2 regions of the Dactylosporangium thailandense genome follow, and region 1 is predicted to be linked to the other one. Evidence: riboswitches for the same ligand, from Rfam matches in the RefSeq annotation. Region 1 holds a riboswitch; the other holds the start of a gene.
The links. Region 1 has a riboswitch for ZMP and ZTP ahead of glyA (serine hydroxymethyltransferase). Riboswitches for the same ligand answer to the same signal wherever they lie in the genome.

Region 1 (3,396 bases):
GGAACGGGCGTACCACCGACGCGTGGGAGTCCCGGCCGCAGCGGCCCGCGCCGCCGCCGGTCGACAACCACGCGCCCGCGGGGCGTGCCGGTGAGGAGGCCTGGTGGGACGGGCCCGCGCAGGCGCCCGTGCCGCCGCCCGTCGCCGACGGCGGGGGCGGCAGTCCCGAGAAGGCCAAGAAGTCCCGCTGGGGGCGCAACAAGGACAAGGACAAGCAGGAGCGCAACAGCCCGGAGGAGACCGCCGGCGCCTGGGCCTCCGAGCCGGGCGAGCGCTGGGAACCCGCGGCGCCCAGGAGCGAGGAGCCGCGCAACGAGGGCTGGGAGCGTGCCGCGCCCAGGAGCGAAGAGCCGCGCAACGCCGGCTGGGAGCGCGCCGCGCCCAGGAACGAAGAGCCCGGCAACGAGGGCTGGGGCGGCGGCGAGCGCATCCCGGAGCAGCGCAAGCGCGAGCAGCAGCAGCTCTCCGCGTTCGAGGACCTCGCCCCGCTCGAGCTCAACCTCGACGAGGAGCCGAAGGAGAAGACCCGCAGGTTCCTGCGCCGGAAGTGATCGAAGAGCCGAACGAGGGGGCGCGCCGCGCAGAGCGGAGCGCCCCCTCGGGCGTCAGCGCAGCGGGTAGGACGAGAGCAGCTCCCGAACCTCACCGGCGATCACGTCGAGCGCGTCGTCGTCCGACTTCAGGGCGGCGTCCACGGCGCGGGAGATCCACGAGGCCACCTGGGGCATCGCGGACTCCGTGAGGCCGCGGGTGGTCAGCGCGGGAGTACCCAGGCGCAGACCCGACGGGTCGAAGGGCTTGCGGGTGTCGTACGGCACCGTGTTGTAGTTCGTCTCGATCCCCGCGCGGTCGAGGGCCTTCGCGGCCGGCTTCCCGCCGATGCCCTTGCTGGTGAGGTCGAGCAGGAGCAGGTGGTTGTCGGTGCCGCCCGACACGAGGTCGAAGCCGTGCTCGAGGAGGGCCGAGGCCAGGGCGCGGGCGTTGGCGACGACCTGCTGGGCGTACACCTTGAAGGAATCCTGTGAAGCCTCGCCCAGGGCGACCGCGATCCCGGCGGTGGTGTGGTTGTGCGGGCCGCCCTGCAGGCCCGGGAACACGGCCTTGTCGATGGCGGACGCGTGCTCCGCGGTGCACATGAGCATGGCGCCCCGCGGGCCCCGCAGCGTCTTGTGCGTCGTGGTCGAGATGATCTCGGCGTGCCCGACCGGGGACGGGTGCGCCCCGCCCGCCACGAGGCCGGCGATGTGCGCGATGTCCGCGACGAGGACCGCGCCCACCTCGCGGGCGATCTCGGCGAAGCGCGGGAAGTCGATCGTGCGCGGAATGGCCGTACCGCCGCAGAAGATGAGCCTCGGGCGCTCCCGCAGGGCCAGGTCACGCACCTCGTCGAGGTCCACGCGGCCGGTCTCGCGACGGACCGAGTACTGCACCGGCCGGAACCACTTGCCCGTCGCCGACACCGGCCAGCCGTGCGTGAGGTGCCCGCCCATCGGCAGCGCCATGCCCATGACGGTGTCGCCGGGCTTGGCCAGGGCCAGGTAGACGGCGAGGTTCGCGGGCGAGCCCGAGTACGGCTGGACGTTCGCGTGCTCGACGCCGAACACGTGCCTGGCCCGCGCGATCGCGAGCTCCTCGATGGGGTCGACGAAGCGCTGGCCCTCGTAGTACCGCTTCCCGGGGTAACCCTCGGAGTACTTGTTGGTCAGCACGGAGCCGGTCGCCTCGAGGACGGCGCGGGAGACGTAGTTCTCCGAGGCGATCATCCGCAGCGTGTCGTGCTGACGCTGCTCCTCGCCCTCGACGAGCGCGGCCAGCTCGGGGTCCACCAAGCGCAAAGAAGACATGCAGCCTCCTGATACGTCGGGACACCCAGGCGCGCGGTGCCCGCGATCGGAAGCTCCCCGGTGGTCGGTTCCACCTTGATGTGCGCCAGTCGCGTTGACTGACGCACATCCTAGTGGAACTTTACGGAACCCGGCGGTAAGCGCCGTCACTCGCCGACGTCGCCATCGACGCGTACGCCCGCAGCGCCGCCGACACCGGCCGCTCGCGGTCGAGCGGGGTGTAGGGCCGCTCCCGCTTGTCCTGCGCGATCTTGCGCGCGGCCAGCTCCTCGTCGCCGACGACGAGCTGGATGGAGCGGGCCGGGATGTCGATGTCGATGCGGTCGCCGTCCTCGACGAGCGCGATGAGCCCGCCGCCGGCCGCCTCCGGGCTGATGTGCCCGATCGACAGGCCCGACGTGCCGCCGGAGAAGCGCCCGTCGGTGATCAGCGCGCAGGCCCGGCCGAGCCCGCGGCCCTTGAGGAAGCTGGTCGGGTACAGCATCTCCTGCATCCCGGGGCCGCCCTTCGGGCCCTCGTAGCGGATGACGACGACGTCGCCCTCCACGACCTCCTTGGCGAGGATGCCGTCGACGGCGGCCTCCTGCGACTCGAAGACCTTCGCGCGGCCGGAGAACGTCAGGTTCTCCTCGGGCACGCCGGCCGTCTTGACCACGCAGCCCTCGGGCGCGAGGTTGCCGAAGAGGATCGCCAGGCCGCCGTCCTTGGTGTAGGCGTGCTCGACGCTGCGGATGCACCCGTTCTCGCCGTCGGTGTCGAGCGAGTTCCACCGGTTCTCCGTGGAGAACGGCTCGGTGGTCCGCACGCCCCCGGGCGCGGCGTGGAACAGCTCGAGCGCCTGCTCCGAGGCCTTGCCGCCGCGGATGTCCCACTCGTCGATCCACTCGCGGAACGTCGGGGAGTGCACCGACCAGACCGACTCGTCGATCAGCCCGCCGCGCGACAGCTCGCCGAGGATGGCGGGGATGCCGCCGGCGCGGTGCACGTCCTCCATGTGGTACTTCTGCGTGTTCGGCGCCACCTTGGCCAGGCAGGGCACGCGGCGCGAGATCCCGTCCATGTCGGCCACGGAGAAGTCGAGCTCGGCCTCCCGGGCGGCGGCCAGCAGGTGCAGCACGGTGTTGGTGGACCCGCCCATCGCGACGTCCAGCGCGACGGCGTTCTCGAAGGCGGGCCGGGAGGCGATCGCGCGCGGCAGCACCGAGGCGTCGTCGGAGAAGTAGTAGCGCTTGGCGAGGTCGACGATCAGCGAACCGGCCCGCTCGAAGAGCGCCTTGCGCGCCGCGTGCGTGGCCAGCGTCGAGCCGTTGCCCGGCAGGGCCAGCCCGATCGCCTCGGTCAGGCAGTTCATGGAGTTGGCGGTGAACATGCCGGAGCAGGAGCCGCACGTCGGGCAGGCGGAGCGCTCGATCTGGCCGAGCTGCTCGTCCGTGACGGACTCGTTGGCGGAGGCGATCATCGCGTCGATGAGGTCGAGCTTGGCGTCCTTCTCGTGGACGATGCCCTCGATCGAGACGGTCTTGCCGGCTTCCATGGGGCCGCCGGAGACGAA
Region 2 (3,396 bases), 1.6 Mb from region 1:
ACCACAGCATGGAGCTCTACGGCTGGACCAAGTCGGAGTTCCTCAGCGCCGTCGACGCCCGCCTCTTCGACGCCCCGATCGTCGCCAAGTTCAGCAGCAGCACGGCCGAGCTGCTGAAGATCGATGCGAGCTCGACCACGGTGAAGATCGTCGCCGCCATCCTGGTCGCGCTGATGATCACCACGACCTACCTGACGCAGCGTCAGATGATCAAGAAGACGGGCTGGAACACCGACCCGCAGCAGCGCATGATCCAGAAGTTCATGCTCTACGGCATCCCGTTCTTCACCCTGACGTCCGGCTGGTACTTCCCGATCGGTGTCATCATCTACTGGGTCACGAACAACGCCATCACGCTGGCCCAGCAGTACTGGGTGCTGCACAAGTACCCGCCGCCGGCGAGCGCGTCGACCAACAACACGCCGTTCAAGGGCGGCGCCAAGAAGGCCGCCGACGCCAAGCAGCCGAGCGGGTTCGGCGCGCTGTTCGCCAAGGCCCGCGAGGACGCCGCGGCGCAGCAGCGGACCAACGGCAAGGGCGCCGCGAAGGCGACCGGCGCCAAGGCCAACGGCACGGCCCCCGAGGCCACCGGGCCGTCCCGGGCTCCGAAGCCCGGCGCCAAGCCGATCAACCCGAAGAAGGGTGGCGCCGCGAAGCGGCAGTCGGGTTGATGCGACCCCGCTGGGCCACCCCTCAACGAGCCCAGCGCGGGGCGCTCCCTGCAAGCAACCCACCCCTCACCGACGACCTGTGACGGCGCCTCGGCGCCCCAAACAAGCGGAGATGAGTTTCGTGACCGACACCACCAGTGATCTCGGCGCCGAGGACCTGGACGAGCAGACGGCTGCCGCGTCCACCGAGTCCGAGACCGAAGGCGACGAGGAGTCCTCGGCCTCGGCCAACGGCTCGGGCCGCTCGAGCGCGGACCTGTTCCGCGAGAGCGAGATCGCGGCCGACTACGTCGAGGGCCTGCTCGACATCCTCGACTACGACGGCGACATCGACGAGCTCGTCGTGAGCGGCCGGCCGGTCGTCGAGGTCGTCGAGGGCGGGGACGGCTCGGGCAAGCGGCTGCAGGCTCTTGTGGGCCAGCGGGGCGCGACCCTCGAGGCGCTGCAGGAGCTGAGCCGGTTGGCCGTGTTCCGGCAGACGGGTTCGCCGAGCCGGCTGCTGCTCGACGTGGGCGGGTACCGGGCGCTGCGGCGCAAGGAGCTCGGGGCGATCGCGAAGAACGCGGCCGAGAAGGTGAAGGAGTACGGCGAGGCTGTGCGGCTGGAGCCGATGAGCGCGTTCGAGCGCAAGTGCGTGCACGACGTGATCAACGCCCTGCCCGGGGTGGAGAGCGAGTCGGAGGGCGTGGAGCCGTCCCGTCGGATCGTGGTTCGCCCGACCGCTTGATTTTCTGCTCTTCCTGAACCGCCCCGGCATTGGTCCGGGGCGGTTCTCTTTTTGCCCTCGGCCTCTTGCCCTCGGCCTCTTGCCCTCGGCCCCTTGCCCTCGGCCCCTTGCCCTCGGCCTTTCTGGCCCGCGGTCCAGCTTGACCGCTCCTGTTCTGCTCTCGCCCGCGTTCCCCGCTTGGCCGCTCCCCCTTCGCCACGGGCATACTGGTTGTTGACGCGACTGGCGGCATCGAGGATGGGCAACCATCGGGAAGCCTCGTCGTGGGAGTCGACCGCCTGGGCTCTCACGTGTGACGAGGAGTCGTATGCGCAACTCACCCGCTTCCGCTTCCGATCTCGGCGGCGCCATTCCCTCAGCCGGTTCCGCCCCCTCGGCTTCCGGTTCCTCTTCCGCGCCTGGTTCGACCGCGGCGCCTGGTTCGACCGCGGCGCCTGGTTCCGCTGCCGGTGCCGGTCCCACGGTGGCGCCTGGTTCCGCGCCCGTGTCCGGCTCCGCTCGCCTGCTGCCCGGTGCCCCGGTGGCGGAGAGCATCCTCGCGGACGTCGCCACGCGGGTCGGGGCCCTCCGTGCGCGAGGCATCACCCCGTCCCTGGCCACGATCCTGGTGGGCGACGACGACGCCAGCGCCGGGTACATCCGGATCAAGCAACGCCAGGCCGCCGAGCTCGGCTTCGACTCCCCGCACCGCCACCTCCCGGCGGACGCGACGCAGGCCGACCTCCACGCCGCGATCGACGAGTTCAACGCTGCCCCGGACGTGCACGCGCTCCTGATCCAGTACCCGACGCCGAAGCACCTCGACTACGACGCCGCCCTCATGCGAGTCGACCCGGACAAGGACGTCGACGGGATGCACCCGCTGAACCTGGGTCGCCTGGCGGCCGGCATCCCGGGTCCGCTCCCCTGCACCCCGGCCGGCATCGAGGCACTGCTGGCCCACTACGAGATCCCCGTCAGCGGCCGCGAGGTCGTGATCCTCGGCCGCGGCGCGACGCTCGGCCGTCCCTTGGCGATGCTGCTGGCCCAGAAGCGGCCCACGGCGAACGCCGCCGTGACCGTCGTGCACACCGGGGTGCCGGACTGGCCCCGGTACACGCTGCGCGCCGACATCCTCATCGCCGCCGCCGGCGTCCCGGGCATCATCCAGCCGGAGCACGTGAAGCCGGGCGCGGTCGTGATCGGCGGCGGCGTACGGTACTCCGGCCGCCGCCTCCTCCCCGACGTAGACGAGTCCTGCGAAACGGTGGCGGGCGCCATCACCCCGCGCGTGGGCGGCGTAGGCCCGACGACGGTGGCCATGCTCTTCCGCAACGCCATCGAGGCCGCCGAGCGCCGTTTCACGTGAAACGGGGCCGGAGGGGCGGGGCGCGTTTGCCGCTCCTCCGGCGCTGCTCGTTCTCGATAGGCATCATCGCCGACTTCGTCTACCACCGGCCCGGCTGCCCGCCGATCGAGGGCGCCGAGGCGTTCGGCGAGGTCGAGGGTGGCGATGACGCGGCTGCACTCGGGTTCGGCACCGGCGTCCCGTCCGTGCCGCGTGCCGCGTGCCGTCGGTGTTGTCGAGAAGTATTGAGACTCTCCGAGGTCCGTGGCGATGCCGAGATCCCTAGTCCGTGTTCGGGGTCTCCTGGGGTTGGACCCGCCCGGTGGCTTCGATCACCGAGGGGCAACTCGCGGCCGCGGTTTTTCGCCCGTCTACGAGAGTCTTGTGTCTGCTCGTGAGTCCGTGGCCGTTCGTCCCGTCCGCCGAGCTCGCCCGCCCATACTCAATGCGGCCCGGCGGCGGGGTGGGTGGCAACGACGTGCACGGGTCGCTCCGCAGGCGAGGGATGTAGGAGTCGATCGACTGCCAAGCGTTCGAGCGGCGCCGAGGAGAGCTGGCCGCCGGCTCTGTCGGGATTAAGGGCATGAGGTCGTGTCGGGCGGTCTTCGGCATTAGTCGCGAACTGATGGCTTCCCCGCTCGTCCGAACTCGCGCCAGCACTGTGCCATGGG

Region 2: linked by a shared signal. The riboswitch ahead of AC6JBM_RS43930 (bifunctional 5,10-methylenetetrahydrofolate dehydrogenase/5,10-methenyltetrahydrofolate cyclohydrolase) and the one ahead of glyA (serine hydroxymethyltransferase) in region 1 are both predicted to bind ZMP and ZTP.

Annotation. Positions count from the first base shown of each region.
Region 1 covers NZ_AP029195.1:8,245,424-8,248,819, reverse strand. The annotation lists gene AC6JBM_RS36735 (hypothetical protein) at 1-551, shown strand, start outside; gene glyA (serine hydroxymethyltransferase) at 606-1,844, opposite strand; ZMP/ZTP riboswitch at 1,861-1,947, opposite strand; gene ilvD (dihydroxy-acid dehydratase) at 1,966-3,396, opposite strand, start outside.
Region 2 covers NZ_AP029195.1:9,875,300-9,878,695, forward strand. The annotation lists gene yidC (membrane protein insertase YidC) at 1-671, shown strand, start outside; gene AC6JBM_RS43925 (Jag family protein) at 784-1,398, shown strand; ZMP/ZTP riboswitch at 1,607-1,689, shown strand; gene AC6JBM_RS43930 (bifunctional 5,10-methylenetetrahydrofolate dehydrogenase/5,10-methenyltetrahydrofolate cyclohydrolase) at 1,883-2,746, shown strand.